3 regions of the Streptomyces sp. NPDC057963 genome follow, and region 1 is predicted to be linked to each of the others. Evidence: riboswitches for the same ligand, from Rfam matches in the RefSeq annotation. Region 1 holds a riboswitch; each other region holds the start of a gene.
What was found. Region 1 has a riboswitch for cobalamin ahead of ACFVT1_RS31975 (cobalamin biosynthesis protein). Riboswitches for the same ligand answer to the same signal wherever they lie in the genome.

Region 1 (6,233 bases):
GGTCTGCGGCCCGGTTGTCCTTGTCCTTTCGGGGCGGCGGGGCAGCGGGGCCCCGGGGGCGGGGGCCGGGGGGCCGGACGCCCGGTCAGCCGCCGGGTCAGCCGCCGGGTTGTCCGTATCCCTTCAGGGCTTCCCGGACTTCACGCAGTTGGGCCGGGGAGAGCAGGCTCGGGGTGTGTCCGGGGACGGAGCTCGCGGTGAGCCAGAGCCGGCAGAGCCATTCCAGCTGGGCGGTCCGGTCGTACGCCTCGTCCAGGGTGGCTCCGTAGGTGACGGTTCCGTGGTTCTGGAGCAGGCAGCCCGTCCGGCCGCGCAGGGCGGTGAGCATGTTCTCGGCCAGTTCCACGGTCCCGTAGCGCGCGTAGGCCGCGACCCGGACGGAGCCCCCGAGCACGGCGACGGCGTAGTGGACCGGGGGGACCTCGGGGACCAGGGTGGAGACGGCCGTGGCATGCACCGCGTGGGTGTGTACGACGGCCGCCGCGTCGCTGTTCCGGTAGACCGCGAGATGGAGCGGGAGTTCGCTGGTCGGCGCCAGTTCACCGAGGACGCGGTTGCCGTCCAGATCGACGCCGACCGCGTCCTCGGGGCCGAGCCGGTCGTACGGCACTCCGCTCGGGGTGACCAGGACCGTCCCGCCGACCCGGGCCGACACGTTTCCCGAGGTTCCGACGACGAGGCCGTCCGCCGCCGTCCTGCGGGCGGTGGCTACGACACCCTCCCAGGCCCGTTCGATCGCGTCCCGCTGCTGATCGCTCATGCGGAGATCCTGTCAGCCCGGAGGCCGGACGGACATGCCGTCGACCGGAGAGACCGCCGACCGGAGAGACCGCCGTCACGGATCGGAGAAATTAACAAAAGGGTGACAAGTGGCCGAAACATACCTCGCCCGGCGCTGCACCCGGCCCGCACGGCCCCGGAGAACGACCGGAGGACGGGCAGAGCGGCACGACGACGTACGGAGACACCACAACGCCCTGCTCAGTTCATCTTCCGTTCACCCAGGTTGCCTACGGTCCACATGCCACTGACGTCGAACGATTGCCTGGGTAAATGGAACACATCACGCTGCTCCTCGCGATTGTGATCGTGACAGCTCTAGTGTTCGATTTCACGAACGGTTTCCACGACACCGCCAACGCGATGGCGACCACCATCTCGACCGGCGCACTCAAACCGAAGACCGCGGTGGCCATGTCCGCCGTTCTCAACCTCGTCGGCGCGTTCCTGTCCGTGGAGGTCGCCAAGACGATCTCCGGCGGGATCATCAACGAGAACGGGCTGCGGACGGAAGTCATCTTCGCGGCACTCGTCGGCGCCATCCTGTGGAATCTGCTGACCTGGCTGGTCGGACTGCCGTCCAGCTCCTCGCACGCCCTGTTCGGCGGCCTGATCGGCGCTGCGGTGATGTCGGCGGGCTGGTCGTCGGTCAACGGCGGCACCGTCGTCACCAAGGTGCTGCTCCCCGCGGTCGCCGCCCCGATCGTCGCCGGTCTGGCCGCGCTGCTGGCCACCCGGCTGACGTACCGGATCGGCGGGAAGATCCGCGACGGCGCCCAGGAGAAGGCCACCGCGAAGGGCTACCGCGCCGGTCAGATCGCCTCGGCCGGACTGGTCTCCCTCGCCCACGGCACCAACGACGCGCAGAAGACCATGGGCATCATCACCCTCGCGCTGGTCACCGGCGGCGTCCTGCACCCCGGCTCCAACCCGCCGGTCTGGGTCATCGTCTGCGCCGGTACGGCCATCGCGCTCGGCACCTACCTGGGCGGCTGGCGCATCATCCGCACCATGGGCAGCGGCCTCACCGATCTCAAGCCGCCGCAGGGCTTCGCCGCGCAGACCAGTGCGGCCACGGTCATCCTGGCCTCCTCGCACCTCGGCTTCTCCCTCTCCACCACGCAGTCCTGCTCCGGCGCCGTGATGGGCGCGGGCCTCGGCCGCCAGGGCGGCGTGGTCCGCTGGTCCACCGCCACCCGGATGTTCGTCGCCTGGGGGCTGACCCTGCCGGCCGCGGGCCTGGTCGGCGCGGGCGCGGAGTTCCTCACCCGGCAGGGCACCTGGGGTGTCGTCGTCGTCGCGGTGCTGCTGGTCGCGGGCTCCGGGGCGATCTGGCTGGTGTCGCGGCGCAAGCCGGTCGGCCACGGCGATGTCGCGCCGGCGGACGTCCCTGCCGAGCCCGCGGGCGTCGTCACCACGGCCATCGCCGCCGTCAGCCCGCCGCCCACCGCGGCCCAGGCGACGGCCCAGGACCTCAAGACCACCATTCCGGCCCCGGCCGGCACCGCCCCGGACCCGGCGCGACCCGCCACTGTCTAGGCCGGCCCTCCAGGCCCGGCCGTCCGTCTAAGGAATCAGCATGAAAATCGACTGGGCAGCCCTCGGCTCCGTCTTCGGTGTCTCCCTCGTCGTCACCGTCGCGCTGGTGGGCCTCTTCACCCTGGGAATCGTCGGCCTCTCGAAGCAGCCCGAACCGGCGGCGCAGGGCGGCTCCGGCGGCTCACTGCTGCTGGCCCGCGCCGGCGCGTACGTCTGCTTCACGCTGTGCGCGGCGGCGGTCGCGTACGGGATCTATCTGATCGTCGCCTGAGCGGTCCTCCGCTCACCCCCGTCGGGCCGGACACCTCTCGTGTGTCCGGCCCGCAGTGGTGTGCTCCGGCCCGGTGTGGGCCTCAGCACACTGCGCCGCCGCAGGTCAACGGCAAGTTGACGGGCGTTTGCACAGCGTGGTGGACTGCCGGAGCCAATTACGGCGACAGCAGAGGAAGCCGGTGCGAATCCGGCGCGGTCCCGCCACTGTCACCGGGGAGCAGTCCCCCACACCGGAAGTCACGGCACGCGCGAGCGGGCTGGAAGGCCGGGGAACTGCGGATCCGGGAGCCAGGAGACTCTCGTCGCCGGTCACGTCGAACCAGGGCGCGGACCCTGAGTGAGGACATATCGCCATGCCTGGCTGCCGTGCGTCCGATGCCGTGGCGCTCTCGACGAGAGCCGCCTGTACGAAGCTCCTCCGAGGCGTGACGGCCGGTTGAGCCGTGCGTGCCGACCGCATCTTCGCGTACGGCGCCACAGTCGGCCTGATCGGCGATCTGCTGCTCGGTGACCCCCGCAGGGGGCATCCCGTCGCCGCCTTCGGACGGGCCGCGGCGGGCGTCGAGCGCCGGCTGTGGCGCGACCACCGCGGGTGGGGCGCGCTGCACACCCTTGTCTGCGCCGGAGGCGCCGCGGGTGGTGCCGCGCTGATCACCCGTGCCGTACGCAGCCGCCCCGCCGCCTCCGTCGCGCTGACCGCCGCAGCCACCTGGTCCGTCGTCGGCGGTACGTCCCTGGGGCGTGAGGCCCGGACCATCGGCGCCGCCCTGGCCGCCGGTGACATCGAGCGTGCCCGCGAGCGGCTGCCGCATCTGTGCGGGCGGGACCCGTACTCCCTCGACGGACCGCAGATCGCCCGTGCCGTGGTGGAGTCCGTGGCCGAGAACACCTCGGACGCCGTGGTCGGCGCCCTGGTGTGGGGTGCGCTGGCCGGGGTGCCCGGCCTCGTCGGCTTCCGGGCCGCCAACACCCTCGACGCCATGGTCGGCCACAGGTCGCCCCGCCACCGCCGCTACGGCTGGGCCTCGGCCCGGCTCGACGACCTCGCGGGCTGGCCGGGTGCCCGGCTCACGGCCCTGCTCGCCGTGGCCGCGGGCGGGCGGCCACGGGCAGCGGTACGGGCCTGGCGGGCCGACGCGGCCGAGCACCCGAGCCCCAACGCGGGCCCGGTGGAAGCCTCGTTCGCGGGTGCGCTCGGCGTACGGCTCGGCGGGACGCTCGCGTACGGCGGCCGGGTCGAGCACCGTCCGGTCCTCAACGGGGAGACGGGCCGGGCCGTGGAGACCGAGGACATCGAACGCGCGGTACGGCTGTCGCGCCGGGTGGGCGCACTGGCCCTCGGCGTGTGCGTGGCGGGACGGCTGGGCGCGGGCCTCGCCGCACGGCGGATCGCGGGGCGCGGGACCGCCGGAACCCGTGTGCCGGGAACGCGCATCACAGGACGGAGACGGACATGAGCGGCGGACTGCTGGTCGCCGGAACCACCTCGGACGCGGGCAAGAGCGTCGTCACCGCGGGCATCTGCCGCTGGCTCGTGCGCCGGGGCGTGAAGGTGGCGCCCTTCAAGGCGCAGAACATGTCGCTGAACTCGTTCGTCACCCGCGAGGGTGCCGAGATCGGCCGTGCCCAGGCCATGCAGGCGCAGGCCGCCCGGGTGGAGCCGACCGCGCTGATGAACCCGGTCCTGCTCAAGCCCGGCGGCGACCGCTCCAGCCAGGTCGTCCTGATGGGCAGGCCGGTGGGCGAGATGAGCGCCCGCGGCTACCACGGGGGCCGGCAGGAAGCGCTGCTCTCCACGGTCGTGGACTGCCTGGAACAGCTTCGGGGCACGTATGACGCGGTGATCTGCGAGGGGGCGGGCAGTCCGGCCGAGATCAATCTGCGGCGCACGGACATCGTGAACATGGGTATCGCCCGGGCGGCGCGCTTCCCCGTGGTGGTCGTCGGCGACATCGACCGCGGCGGCGTCTTCGCCTCGTTCTTCGGTACGACGGCACTGCTCGACGCCGAGGACCAGTCGCTGATCGCGGGGTACCTCGTCAACAAGTTCCGGGGCGACGTGTCGCTGCTGGAGCCGGGCCTGGAAATGCTGCGCGGGATCACCGGGCGGCAGACGTACGGGGTGCTGCCCTTCGCCCACGGCCTCGGCATCGACGAGGAGGACGGGCTGCGGGTCTCGCTGCGCGGAGCCGTACGCGAATCGGTCGTCGCGCCGCCGTACGGCGACGAGGTGCTGCGGGTCGCGGTGTGCGCCGTGCCCCTGATGTCGAACTTCACCGATGTGGACGCGCTGGCCGCCGAACCGGGCGTCGTCGTCCGGTTCGTGGACCGCGCCGAGGAGCTGGCCGACGCGGACCTCGTCATCGTGCCCGGCACCCGCGGCACCGTGAAGGCGCTGTCCTGGCTGCGCGAGCGCGGCCTCGCCGACGCCCTGGTGCGGCGCGCCGCCGAGGACCGGCCGGTCCTCGGGATCTGCGGCGGCTTCCAGATCCTCGGCGAACACATCGAGGACGAGGTCGAGTCGGGAGCCGGGCACGTCGACGGCCTCGGCCTGCTGCCCGTACGCGTCCGCTTCGACCGCGAGAAGACCCTCGCCCGCCCCGTCGGCGAGGCGCTCGGCGCCCCTGTCGAGGGGTACGAGATCCACCACGGCGTCGCCGACGTACGCGGCGGGGAGGCGTTCCTCGACGGATGCCGGGCCGGTGCCGTGTGGGGCACCCACTGGCACGGCTCGCTGGAGAGCGACGCGTTCCGCCGCCGCTTCCTGACCGAGATCGCACGGACCGCCGGCCGGCGCTTCGTCCCCGCCCCCGACACCTGCTTCGCCGCGCTGCGCGAGGAACAGCTCGACCGCCTCGGCGACCTCATCGAAGAACACGCGGACACCGACGCGCTGCTGCGGCTCATCGAGTCGGGCGCGCCGGCAGAACTTCCCTTCATCGCCCCCGGAGCACCTGGAGCACGCGCATGAACGCCCCTATGAGCACCGTGCTGTTGTTGTCGACCGCCGACACGGACCTCCTCGCCGCGCGTGCCTCCGGCGCGCCGTACCGCATCGGCAACCCCACCCGCATCGACGCCCGCGAGGAACTCCCCGCGCTGATCGAGGGCTCCTCCGTCGCCGTCGTCCGTCTCCTCGGCGGCAAGCGCGCCTGGGAGGACGGGCTGGCCGTCCTCAGGGCGTCCGGCGTCCCGACCGTGCTGCTGGGCGGCGAGGCCGTCCCGGACGCGGAGCTGATGGCCGAGTCGTCCGTGCCGGCCGGTGTGGTCGCCGAGGCGCTGCGCTACCTCGTGGAGGGCGGCCCCGGAAACCTCGTGGAGCTGGCCCGCTTCCTCTCCGACACCGTCCTGCTGACCGGCCACGGCTTCGCCGAGCCGCAGAAGATGCCCGAGTGGGGCCTGCACGGCGACCGCGCGTCCGTCGAGGGCCGCCCGACCGTCGGGGTGCTCTTCTACCGGGCGCACCAGCTGTCCGGGAACACCTCGTTCGTGGACGTCCTCTGCGACGCGGTCGAGGCCCGCGGTGCCAACGCCCTGCCGGTGTACTGCGGTTCGCTGCGCGGCGCGGACGCCGGTCTCTACGAGCTGCTCGGCCGTACGGACGCCCTGGTCGCCACGGTCCTCGCGGCGGGCGGCACCCG
Region 2 (6,233 bases), on a different contig from region 1:
GCTGCGGTCAGGCGCCTTGCTCGGCGCCTTGCACACGGCCTGGCCGAGGGCGGCGATCATGTCCTTCCCGCCGAAGTTCCGCGGGTCGCGACCCACCGCCTCCGCCAGCAGTGCGGTCTTCCCGAGGGAGCCTCCGGCGGCGTACTTCGTACCCGCGCCGGTCCAGTCGTGCACGGTCCGGCCCTCGCCGTCCCTGCCGTTGCTGTCGAGGAAGTCGACGATGCCGCGCAGTTCGGCTTGGGCGAGGCCGGTGGCGGCAAGCGCGTAGGCACCGTCGATGGTGAGGCCGAAGTCCGCGCGGGTCGAGCCGGGACCGGCGGCGTAGTACCGGCCCTGCTGGAGATGGGACGGCCGGGTGAGGTAGGAGACACCCTTCTTGAGGTCGGGGCCCTCTCCTGCCGGTGTGGTGGGGTGCGTGGTGGGCGGCTCGGTCGTCGGTGGGCCGGTCGGGTCCGCCTTCTTCGCCGTCAGGTGCGCGAGGTCGGTGCCCGCTCCCGCGAGGACGGCCGGGGCCGTCGGATACGGGGCCGGTTCGGTGGCCCCCTCTTCGAAGCCGAAGCCGCCGCCGTCCAGTTGCCGGCGCGACAGCCACGAGACACCCGCGTCCGCCTGTGCGGTGTCCCCGACTGCGCGCAGCGCCTGTGCCGCGTAGGCGGTGGCCGTGACGCTGCCCGTTGTGGCACCGGTGTAGCCGGGGAACGAACCGTCCTCGCGCTGGGCCTTCTTCAGGTACGCCCGTGCCCTGGTCACGGCTGCCTCGTGGCCGCCCGCCCGGTGCAGGGCGAGGGTCACGACGCCCGTGGTCGCGGGGTCACCGTCGCAGTACTCCCCGGGGCGGATGAGGATGCTTGTGATCCCGCCGCCGTCGCACTGCACCTGGGTCAGCCGGTCCACGGCGGCGGCCGGGGGTTCGACGCCGGCCCGCAGAAGCGCCAGCACGGACAGCGCCTGGCCGTCGGTGTACGTGGCGTTGCGGAAGTCGCCCCTGGCGGTGCAGCCGGGGGTCGGACTGCCGGACTCGGGACCGGCGGCGCAGACGTTCCTGGTCAGGTCGCCGATCAGGTCGTGTCCCCCGAAGTGGTGCGGGTCGCCCTCGGTAATCTCGGCGAGCAGCGCGAGGCGCGCGGCGGCGGTCGCGTCGGGGGCCCGGTCCTTGCCCGCCGGGTAGGCATATCCGTCGGTGTGCGCGGCGAGAAAGGCGGTGACCTTGTCGAGAGTCGCGCTCCTGCCGTCCGCGGCGCCCAGCGCGTAGGCGGTTTCGGTGGTCAGGAGGTAGTTGGTGTCGGCGCCGTCGTCGACGATGCGTTCGCCGTCCTTCAGGGCACTTCTGAGCCACCGAGCGGCGGCCGGTACGTCGACCGAGCCGGGAGGGACGGTGGGTGTGCCGCCGGGGTCGGGTGTGGTGCTGCCGCCCCCGGCACGGACCTCGTCGGGGGTGAAGGCCGGCTTGCCGGTGGTGCCGCCGACGTCGGTGCCGCCGAACACCCAGGCGTCCACGTCGCCGTTCTTGGGCTTGCGGTCCATGGCGCCGTACTGGCTGTAGGTCCATGTGTCCTGGCCGGGCGAGGCGGTCCAGTAGGACCAGTAGGCGGTGGCGGGCGGGGTGAGGACGCAGGACTCCTTGTCCTCGGTCGGCTGCTGGGCACCGGCGCCGAAACCGATGCGGCAGATGAAGGCCGGCCCGTCGTGCTGGGTGCCCGTGGTGGTGAAGCCACCCTTGTGGAGGAGTTCGTAGCCGGTGGTCGGGGTGGTGTCGCAGCCGCGCTCGACCTTCCCGCCGAAGGGCCCGAAGTCGACGGCGACGACGGCGCCCTTGGTGGCGGTGCAGTCGTCGAGGGCATCGGCCGCAGCCGGGGTGACGGTGATGAACGTCACGCAGGCAGCGAACATGAGACCCATCGCCGCCAGCAGTGCCAGGGGGCCTGCGGCCGCGCCCTGTCCGCCTTTTCGTCTCTCGGTCCCCACCACGGCCCCCTCGTCCGGTGTCCGCACGAACGGAAACGTGGCTGAAGGGCCTCCACCGCATGGCGTGCCGCGCGACAGGGCTGGTCGACCACGCCGTAGTCCGCGACGGCGTTTCTCGCTGAAAACCACGCTCCAGGCATTCCGGCTCGCCCGGCAGGAACCGGGCCTACGGTTGCGGGTCAGCGCCGGGTTTCGACCGGCTTCCCCTGGAACTCAGTGCATATCAGGCGGATTTGAGCACGGAGTGGCAGAGGCCGTCAAGGTACGGCCATGAGACGGAGAGGTTCGGCCTGCCCCGCGTCTGGCGGGAGTTGTGAGCCTCGGGTAGCGTCCTGGGCTGCCACGTGGGGGAATCCGGTGAGAATCCGGGGCTGACGCGCAGCGGTATGGCACGACGGAGTCGTGCCAAGCCCGAATGCCCATGCGGCGGTGCATTACAGGAAGCCGGTCCACGCGTTCGGGCGGCGGCCCTGCCTGCTGCCTCCGCACGGTGAGGACACGGGTCCGGTCGGCGCCCCTCACTCTCAGGAGCAGGCCATGTCCCGCCTTACGTCCTTCCGCCCCCTGGCGTTCACCGCGTCCGCCACCATCGGCGCGTTCTGCCTGACTGTGCTGCCCGCGGCCGCCACCGCATCGCCCGCGCAGATCACGACATCGAAGACCAACGGTGTCGCGTACCTCAAGTCCCTGCAGGCCGCCGATGGTTCGTACGCCGGCTCCGGGCTGTCGAACGAGTGGGCGTTCAGCGCACTCGCCGCCGCGGGCACGGCCGCGGTGGACGTCACACCGGGCGGGGATACAACGAAGAACGCGAGAACCGTCTACCGCAGCCTCCTGTCCACGGCCGGCTGGCCGTCCGCGACGCCGGTGGTCACCGACTACGAGCGTGCCGCGCTCAACGCCTACGCCGCCGGCATCGATCCGGCCCGTGTCTCGGCTTCCCGCAATCTGGTCGCCGACATCTACAGCCACTGGCAGAACGCCGAGCCCGGCTACTTCGGCCCGTCCGCCAATTTCAACGGCACCGTCTTCGCCGCGCTGGCCCTCGGCGGGGCCAAGACGCAGGCAGGGGCGCAGCGCATACCGCAGGCCCTGCGGGACTCCCTGGTCACCCGCATCCGGGCCAACCAGCACAACGACGGCGGCTGGAACTTCAGCAAGGCCGAGGGCGACCCGGGGCAGCTCGGCGCCACGAGCGACATCGACATGACCGGTGCCGCGATGGCCGCGCTGTGCGTCTCCGGCGTCCCGAGCACCGACTCGGGAATCACCCGGGCCAAGGCGTTCCTCAAGGGCAAGTTGGTGACCGGCACCGGTGCGTTCAATGCCATGTTCGGTGTCAACACCGACTCCAACGGCTGGGCCGTGTCCGGGCTGAACGCCTGCGGCATCAACCCGCAGACCGGGGACTTCCTCACTTCCGCCGGCAAGACCCCCGTCGACTTCCTCATAGCCCAGCAATTCAACCCGGGCGGCGGCTTCAAGTACCTGCCGAGCGACACCACGCCCTCCGCCTACGCATCCGTCGACGGGCTGCGCGCCGTCGCGGGTGGCGGCTTCACCGCCACTCCCCCGCTACCGGTCACCAGCGGCGCACCCCAGTGGGTGGCCCAGACCACCTTCACCGCCGGCACGGCCGCACGGCTGGCTCTCACCGTGGACGACGGTGCCGGAAACGTGAAGGTGTGCTCCGTCTCCGTCACCCCGACCGGGACCACGACCACGCTGGGATCCGTACTCGACGCCGCCACGAGCGCCGCCACCCCGTCCGGCTGCGTGACCGCGGTGATGCCGCCGTCCGGAACAGGCGGCATCACGGCGCTCAACGGCAAGGCCAACAGCGGCTCCAACACCTGGAAGGTCAGCACCGACGGCTCCGCGTTCACCAGTGCCACCCGGGGCACGGCCGTCAACGCGGGTGACACCATCGCACTGCGCTGGGGGGCCTGACCCGCGTCCGGCGCCGGGCTCCCCTCGCGCTGCGGACCGGTCCCCGCCGAACGACCGGTCCGCACCAGGGCACCGCCCGGCGCCGGGAGCACGCGCGCCGCACCCCCGCTCCCGCCGCGACCGGCATCGTGGCCGAACGCCGTCCGGCCGGACAACTGGCCGGACACACTCACGCACGCGGTCGGCGGCCCGAGGCAGTGAGGTCTGTCCTCGGACCCTCAGAGCAGATCGAGCCGGCGCAGGTCGGTGACGTACTTGCGAATGAGGGCTGCCGACAGATGGGGGATGTCCTTGCCGGGGCCGGCCTCCGCGGCTTGCACGGCGGCGTGGAACCGCTCGGCGGGAAACGCCGAACCAGGGACACCTTCCTCGGGTTGCGCGAAGGCGTGCAGCAGGGGCAGCAGTGAGTGCCGGCGCTGCTTCTCCGGCAGGGCGCGGGCCGCGGCCGTGATGCGGGCGAGCCATGCGCCGTAGTCGTCGATCCGCCGGATCGGGTGGCCGGCCTCGGTGAGCCAGTCGACGAAGGTGTCCAGCGAGATGCCGTCGTCGTGCGGGTTCAGCACGTTGAAGGTCCGGTGGCCCTCGGTGGCCTGCGCGCCCAGCGAGGTGATGGCCCCGGCGGTGAAGTCGACCGGCAGTCCGTCGTAGTGCGCGCGTGCGCCGGTCCGATAGAACGAGCCCGGCGCGATGCCGGTGGCGACCAGGCTGAGCAGCAGACGGGTGAACACGTCGGGCACATTCAACTGCCCCTGGTACCTGCTGTGCGCGAGGATCATGTCCGACCGGAAGGTGGCGACCGGCAGACCGCACAGGTCGTGTGCCTCCCGGAGGAGAACCTCGCCGGCCCACTTGCTGGTCGCGTACCCATGGGCGTAGCTCTGATCGATGTACCGCACCGGGCTGGTGGCGCGGATGTCGGCGTCCTCGTCGAGAGCCGCAGCCGCGCCTCCGACCTGCACGGCGACGGTGGACACATAGGTGACGGGCTTCATCCGCGTGGTGAGCGCCAGCCGGATCAGTTCGGCCGTGCCGACGACGTTGGGTCCGAACAACTGGCTGTAGGGCAGCACGTGGTTGACCAGGGCGGCCGGGTGGACGATCAGGTCCACGGTGTCGGCCAGCCTGTGCCACGTGTCCTCGTCCAGGCCCAGGTGCGGCTCGCCGATGTCGCCCGGGAGCACTTCCAGGGTCCCTTCGGCCAGTTCCCGGTACCGAAGGAGCAGTTCGGCGTCGCCGCTGTCGAAGGCGTCCTCAAGCCGTTTCGCCGCTACGGCTGCGTCGCTTCCGCGTACGACGCAGATCAGCCTGCCGCCCGAGGGTGCCAGCCGCTCCAGCCATTCCAGGCACAGGAACCGGCCGAGGTAGCCGTTGGCCCCGGTCAGCAGGACGGCCCGCACGGCACCGTCGGGGCGGGGCAGCGTCGCGGCGGCGGCGAGCGTCGGCGCGTCGACGAACTTCTCCAGGGTGAGGTCACTGGCGCGGACCTCGGAGCTGTTCTCGCCGTGTACGGAGGCGAACGTGGGCCGCTTCGCCCCGGACGCGCGTTCCGCCTCGATGTACCTCGCCACCTGTGCCAGGTCGTTGGCCGGGCTGATGACCACCCCGACCGGAACATCGATGCGGAAGATCTCCTTCATGAGGTGGGAGAAGGACAGCGCGGAGAGCGAATCCCCACCCAGGTCGGTGAAGTGCGCCTCGGCGCTCAGGTCGGTGTCCGGGCAGCCCAGCAATGCCTGGGCGGCCCGGCCGACCGTTTCCAGGACCGGCTGGTCCGGCCCGGCCTGCCGCAGCTCGCGCAACCGCTCGACCTGCCCGTCGGCGAGTTCCGTGTACCTCTGTTCAAGCGCTTCGCCGTAGCGTTCCTTGAGCCTGGGACGGAGCAGTTTGTGGCTCTCGGAGAGCAGGCCGTTCTCGGGGCTGAAAGGTTCCGCCTCGATCAGGAAGTCACGCGGGATCTCGTACGAGTTGAGCTCGGCTTCCTTGGCGATCTGCTGGAGCGACTCGCTGAGCAGCGGCTTGAGCGACTCGACGTCCTCGCCGCATCTGGCCAGCACGTCCGGGGCCGGCACCACCACCGCGAGCAGATGGGCACGCTCGCTGTTGCCGTGCACGAAGATCTGCCGGACGAGGGGGCTGCCGACGAAGACGGTCTCCAGGCGGGAGACGGCCACGAACTCGCCCTGGGACAGTTTCAGGGTGTCCTTGGTGCGGTCGACGTAGACCAACCGGTCGGGTCCGACCTCGGCCATGATGTCGCCGGTCCGGTAGTAACCGTCCTCGTCGAAGATCTCGGCGGTGACCTCGGGCCGCTTGTAGTA
Region 3 (6,233 bases), on a different contig from region 1:
ATGGCCCGCATGATCGAGGCCGGGGAACAGGCGCGGACACTGGACGACCCGCCCATGAAACTCGCCATCGTTGACAGCGAGTTGGCGGTGGTCACCCTCGCCGCCGACGACCACCCCGGTGTCGTCTCTCTCCTGATTCGTCCCTCCAGTCTCTTCCGGGCGCTGTCCAACGTGTTCGAGTCCTTGTGGAGGCTTGCCGTTCCCGTTTCGGCGACGGGCATTGGTACCCAGATCGAGGCGCGGGACCGCCAGATCCTCACCCTCATGGCCAGCGGCGCCACCGACGACGCGATCGCCCGACGCCTGGGCATGGGCCGCCGCACCGTTGTACGCCGTGTCTCCGTCCTCCTCGCCAGCCTGGGCGCCACCACCCGCTTCCAGGCCGGGGTCCAGGCGGCCCGGCGCGGCTGGCTCTGAGAGGGCGGTGAGTGTGGGCGAGTTGCCCCTTACGCGCTGGCCTTGCCGTTTCGCCTGGGTCGGCAACTGGTGGGGCGGGAACGCGAAAGTGCCTTCCTGACCTGGGACGACGAACCTTGCCGAGGGGTTCTGCCGGTCCAGGCGGAGGGCACTTTATACGTGCAGGCTGTCGTGATGGCCTGTTCGCCGGGGCAGCGGCTCTTGGCGTGGATGCTCTTGTGCCGGCGCTCCTGCGTGCACGATCTCGTACGCGTTCGGCGCGGCGTCCGGGGTGCGGAAGGCGGTCCGGCCGAATACACGGCCGGTACGAACGTCGGCTCGCGGACGCGCCGTTGGGCGGGCTGCCGGTGGTGATCGTGGTGCTGGTACGGCGGTTCAAGTGCCTGACGACCGAGTGCCCGTGTGTCACCTTCGCCGAGCAGATTCCGGGACTGACCCGGCCGCACGCCCGGCACACGCCCGTGCTGCGGGACCTCCTCGGCCGCGTCTCTCAGGCGCCGGCCGGACGGCCTGGCGCACGGCTCGCCCGAAGGCTGGGCATGACCGCCGCGAAGGACACCCTGCCGAGGTTGCTGCGGACCACCGCGCTGACCGGGCCGGGGTCCGTCCGGGTCCTGGGCATCGACGACTTCGCCCTGCTCAAGGGTCACACCTGCGCCACGCTGCTGGTCGACCTGGAGGCCCGTCGGCCGATCGATGTGCTGCCGGGCCGCGAGGCCGCACCGCTGGCCCGCTGGCCGGCCGACCATCCCGAGGTGCAGATCATCTGCCGGGACCGCGCCTCCGCCTACGCGGAAGCCGCCAGGACGGCCGCCCCGCAGGCCGTCCAGGTCGCCGACGCCCGGCACCTGTGGAACAACCTCGCCAAGGCCGTGGAGAAGACCGTCACCAGCCACTACGGCTGCCTCCGCACCGCCCGCCAGGCCACGCACCAGCCCGGGGACCCGAAGCCACCGGCGGAACGGGACGGCATGCCCGACGTCCGCGGCCGGCCCCGCCGGATCGTCGCCACCATCGGCCACGTCCGCGCCTTCGCCGTGCTCATGCACGGGCACCGCGGCGAAGACCTGCACGAATGGATCGAACAGGACAGACAGCACGATCTACCCGCTCTGCGGCAGTCCGCCGACGGCCTCCCCCACGACCGGGACGCGGTCGTCGCCGGCCTGTCAAGCACCTGGAGCTCCGGCCAGGTCGAAGGCCAGGTCACGAGGGTGAAGCTGATCAAACACGCAGGCTACGGCCGGGCCGAACTCGATCTCCTCCGCACTCGCATTCTCCTCCGGCCCTGAGACGGGCAAGAATCTTCCCCCGCACCGCCGAAGGTGGGCAAAGATCTCTTCATGGACGACCTCCTGAAGTTCCTTCACGCCCGCTATGAGGCGGACAACCATGCCTATGCCGATGTGGCCTACCGCTTCGGGGCCGACGCCCTCCTCGACAGCCACCTGCCGATGCTCGACCTCGTCCACATGCTGGCCCGGGATTACGAGGCAATGGATCCGTCCGACATTCGCTTCCCCGGTCTCGGACATGCCCTTCGCGTGCTCGCACAGTCGTACGCCGAGCACCCCGATTACCGGGAGGAGTGGCGACCATAGAACCTGGTCCAGATAGGACCCGGAGCGTCACAAGATCAGCGGCAGAGCCCATTCATCCGTACCCCACTGAGCTCTCGCATGAGTGCGCGGACTCGGGTCGCCTTGGGCTTGCCCGCGCAGCCGGTCGAGGGCCGGCCCGGGTCAGGTGCGGAAGCGCGAAAGCCGGCCGCCGGCCTTCTGCCCAGGGCGGCCTCACCGGCTGCGCGGTCACGGCCAGAACCGCTCCGGGCAGGACCAGGGACAGGCCTACGGGGCTCCCCGGCAGGTAGAATTCACGCATATGGGTATACGGCGACGGCTTTCGTTCCGCCAAAAGTCCTGGCAGGCCAGCGACGCCCTGCTGGCGATACCGCTCGCTCTGATCACAGTCATCGTGCTGGCCGATGCAACGACTGGGTCCGACGTGCCGCTGGGGCCCCTGCTGATCGTGGCACCCGCGCTCACCGCCTCTTTCGCCGGCCCCCTCCTGACCGCCGTGGTCGGAGTCATCGCTGTGGGGGCCCTGTTCGGCGTCGGAGTAGGGCTCCGCATCCTGACCACGGAGAGCATCGGCGCGCAGATCATCGCCGTGGTGGTGGTCTCGGCGATCGTGACGGCGTTCCGGTGGCTGCGGGATCGGTACGGCCGTGAGCTGGCGCAGGTACGGACGGTGTCGGAGGCCACGCAGCGAGCGGTGCTCAGACCGCTGCCGCGGCGGATCGGGCCACTACGGGTGGCCTCGGTGTACCTCGCGGCAGAGGAGCAGGCGCAGATCGGTGGCGACCTGTATGCGGCCACTCGCACCTCGGCCGGCACCAGGCTGATCATCGGGGATGCGAGGGGCAAGGGCCTGACCGCGATCGGAGACGCCGCGCTGCTGCTGGGCGCGTTCCGGGCGGCCGCACACCGTCAATCCTCCCTGCCCGACCTCATGGCCTACCTGGAGAACAGCGTGTGCTGGAGCATGGTCGAACCCACCGAGTCGGAGCAGGAAGGGGAGTGCTTCATCACCGCCGCGATCATCGACATCCCCGACGCGGGCGAGAAGGTGGAGATGATCAGCTGCGGGCACCCGCCCCCCTTGCTACTGCACGACGGACAGGTCACCGCACTCAATCCCACCCGCCCTGCCCCGCCACTGGGCCTGGGCGAGCTGACCACACCCCAGTACCAGGTGGACACCTTCACACTGGAGCCCGCAGACCTGCTGCTGCTCTACACCGACGGCGTGATAGAAGCCCGGGACCCCGGCAGAGTCTTCTACCCGCTGGCCGAACGCGCCGCCTCCCAGACACACCACAGCCCCCAGGCCGTGATTCACCACCTGCGTGCCGACCTTCTGGCCTATGTGGGCGGGCGCCTGGACGACGACGCCGCCATGGTCTGCATCCAGCGCACCCCCGGGCCCGGGTCGGGGCCGTCGTAGTCGTGACCGTAGACCCGGCCGCGCAGCCGCCGCTCATCGAGCCCCGCCTCTGCGGCTGGTGGTCCGCCGATGTCTTCGGCGCTACGGAGTCGTGTCGCAGTGGGGCGGAGAGCGCCTCATCCGTAGCCAGATGCCGGTTGCCATCCCGGGGGCGGCGAAGGCGGTGGTGGCGGTCAGCCGAAACGCGGCGCGACGTCCGCCCCGAGGGGGCGGACGTCGCGGGCGGAGTGGGCCAGGGCGGGGAAGCGTTCAGGGTCGGCGCCGAGTACCGCGACGCGGAACAGCTCCATGCCCCGTTCGTGCTCCTCGGGGGTGATGCTGCTGACCGCGGCCTCTGAGGCGATCAAGGCAGCGATGAGGACCGCGATCCGGTGATAGCGCCCCGGGATCTCCTCGTCGGGCAGTCCCGACGTGCGCAGGGCCTGCAGCGTCTCTTCCATGGCCAGCCGGGAACCGGCGCCGCCTGACGCGTAGCGTCCCCAGGCCGCGGCGTGCTGGGGCTGATGGCCGAAGGCATCCCTCACGCGCAAGGCCAGGGCCGTGATGCGCTGCTTCCAGTCGCCCTCGGGGCGGTAGCCGTCCATGGCGGCCACGAGGATCCGGTCGGCGACCGCGCGCAGCGTGGATGGACGGGGGGCAAGGTCCGCGGTGCAGGGAAGCCGGTGTGAATCCGGCACGGTCCCGCCACTGTGACCGGTGAGCGTGCTGCCATCCACACGCCACTGGCGAGGTCTGCCGGGAAGGCGGGCGGCACACGGAGACCCGGGAGCCGGGTTGCCGGCCGCGGAGTATGTCATGTTTTCCACGAGGATGGAGCAGACACGCACGGCACCGGTCCGTACTCCTACCCACGACCCTGGTGGTCCGGCGGAGCGCACGCGACTCATCGTGCGCTCGTAGACCTGCGAGGCCCCGGCCCCGCTGTTCGCTGTCCCACAGCTTTTCCGGCAGTGCGCCCACCTGTGGGCCTGACGGCGGCTGCCGTGCCATCCCCGGATCTCCCCTGACGAGAGCAGGCATCCACGGTCCGTGAACTCACACATTTCATCGGCGGCAAGCACACCACCGGTACCTCCGGCGTCCTCGGCGACGTCTACGACCCCACATGATCGTGATGCCGGACGCCGACCTGGACCAGGCCGTCGACGCGCTCATCGGCGCCGGATACGGATCGGCGGGAGAGCGCTGCATGGCGATTTCTGTGGCCGTGCCCGTCGGAGAGGGGACCGCCGACCGTCTCGTCACCGCGCTCAAGGAGCACATCGCCACGCTCCGGATCGGTCGATCGGACGACGCGGAGGCCGACTTCGGGCCCCTGGTGAGCCGGGACGCCGTCGAAAGGGTTCGCCGGTACGTGGACATCGGTGTCACCGACGGCGCCGAACCGGTCGTCGACGGAAGGGACTTCTTCCTGACCCGGGCGGTGGGCAAGGCCAAGGTCATGGAGGTGTGCCTGACCGGTCGCACCATGGACGCCACGGAGGCGGAGCGGGCCGGGCTCGTCTCGCGCGGGGTGCCCGCCGACGAACTGCTCGGCGAGGCGCTCGCCGTCGCCGAGACCGTCGCGGGGATGCCCCTGCCCGTCGCGATGACGGCGAAGGAAGCGGTGTCCCGGGCCTTTGAAACGGCCCTCGCGGAAGGCGCCCGCTTCGAACGCCGTCTCTTCCACGCCGTGTTCGCGACCGAGGACCAGAAGGAGGGCATGACCGCTTTCGTCGACAAGCGGCCGCCCTGCTTCAGGCACTCCTTACCCATGCGACGGTGAGCGGCCCGGAAGTAACAGCCTCCCGGCCCCTCACCCGTCGCTGCCCGTCTCCACCGGACAAGGAACGTACGTACGCCGGTCGGGGTCGACGGCCAGCAGGCCACCGGCCGGCGGCCGGGCGCAGTCTCGGCGCTCGCAGATATGGCAGCCCCGACCGATCGGTGTCGCGGCCCGGGGGTCGTCCAGTGGGCTGATCCGACCCGCCGTGTCGTCCCTGTGCAAGCCGATCCGGCGCTGCAGCGACCGTCTGGGCGACGCGCGCGGTGCGGCTTCGGCGCGGACTGCGTCGGCCGTGGCGGGGACCTCAAGCACTCGGAAACAGCCCAGGTCCCCGACCCTGCTAGTGCTTCTGCCACACAGTGACGTGTGCTTCGAAGTAGTCGTACTCGCGTGGGTTCTGACGCAGGACGCATGGCTCGTCGACTTCGGTGACGAGGTCGAAGTCGTTGGCCAACAGCGTCTTGACCGCCTCCTCGCTAGGTGTGGCGTCCCGCGCGGACCCCAGCCATGAACCAGGGGCGCTGTACTCCGGGTACCAGGACCACGGGCAAGCGATCATGAGAAGTCCACCGCTGCGCAGAGTGCGTTCCGACGCGCCGAACTGTTGCAGGCAGAGCGCCGGATCGGCCACCCGGTCCACCACATTCGACAGCAACACGGCGTCGAAGGTGCCGTCGACCGCCTGCAGGTCGGCGCCGTCCCCGACCTCGAACTCCACGTGTGCACACGTATCCGCGTCCGGGAGCCGCACTTCGACGTCCTTGGTGAACGGCCCCTGCTGCACGATGCTGAACACCCCGCCCCCACCAATGGTCAGGGCCTTGGCGACCTCGATCGACCGTCGGCTGATGTCCACTCCGACCACTCGGTCCTCGACCCAGGTGCTCAACGCATGGCTGACCCCGCCGACGTTGCATCCCACATCGAGTGCGGTACGGACACGGGTACCGGTCGACTGGGCGCTCGCCCGAAGGACTTCCGACAGCCGGCGAGGATAGCCGTGTGCTGCGGCGAGCGGATGATCGGCTCTTTCGAACACGTCGTC

Region 2: it holds a riboswitch for cobalamin, as region 1 does, so the genes downstream of both, ACFVT1_RS15460 (prenyltransferase/squalene oxidase repeat-containing protein) here and ACFVT1_RS31975 (cobalamin biosynthesis protein) in region 1, are expected to answer to the same signal.
Region 3: it holds a riboswitch for cobalamin, as region 1 does, so the genes downstream of both, ACFVT1_RS39280 (aldehyde dehydrogenase family protein) here and ACFVT1_RS31975 (cobalamin biosynthesis protein) in region 1, are expected to answer to the same signal.

Annotation. Positions count from the first base shown of each region.
Region 1 is NZ_JBHVPX010000018.1:57,110-63,342, forward strand. It holds gene ACFVT1_RS31960 (class II aldolase/adducin family protein) at 98-760, opposite strand; gene ACFVT1_RS31965 (anion permease) at 1,054-2,319, shown strand; gene ACFVT1_RS31970 (hypothetical protein) at 2,360-2,590, shown strand; cobalamin riboswitch at 2,761-2,891, shown strand; gene ACFVT1_RS31975 (cobalamin biosynthesis protein) at 3,036-4,049, shown strand; gene ACFVT1_RS31980 (cobyric acid synthase) at 4,046-5,563, shown strand; gene cobN (cobaltochelatase subunit CobN) at 5,572-6,233, shown strand, end outside.
Region 2 is NZ_JBHVPX010000005.1:549,145-555,377, forward strand. It holds gene ACFVT1_RS15460 (prenyltransferase/squalene oxidase repeat-containing protein) at 1-1,899, opposite strand, end outside; cobalamin riboswitch at 2,081-2,225, opposite strand; cobalamin riboswitch at 2,313-2,386, shown strand; gene ACFVT1_RS15465 (hypothetical protein) at 2,503-3,915, shown strand; gene car (carboxylic acid reductase) at 4,134-6,233, opposite strand, start outside.
Region 3 is NZ_JBHVPX010000041.1:29,774-36,006, forward strand. It holds gene ACFVT1_RS39255 (hypothetical protein) at 1-417, shown strand, start outside; gene ACFVT1_RS39260 (ISL3 family transposase) at 534-1,709, shown strand; gene ACFVT1_RS39265 (DUF6221 family protein) at 1,761-2,018, shown strand; gene ACFVT1_RS39270 (PP2C family protein-serine/threonine phosphatase) at 2,299-3,423, shown strand; partial or broken gene ACFVT1_RS39275 (TetR/AcrR family transcriptional regulator C-terminal domain-containing protein) at 3,597-4,043, opposite strand; cobalamin riboswitch at 4,053-4,224, shown strand; gene ACFVT1_RS39280 (aldehyde dehydrogenase family protein) at 4,529-5,188, shown strand; partial or broken gene ACFVT1_RS39285 (short-chain fatty acyl-CoA regulator family protein) at 5,219-5,374, opposite strand; gene ACFVT1_RS39290 (class I SAM-dependent methyltransferase) at 5,529-6,233, opposite strand, start outside.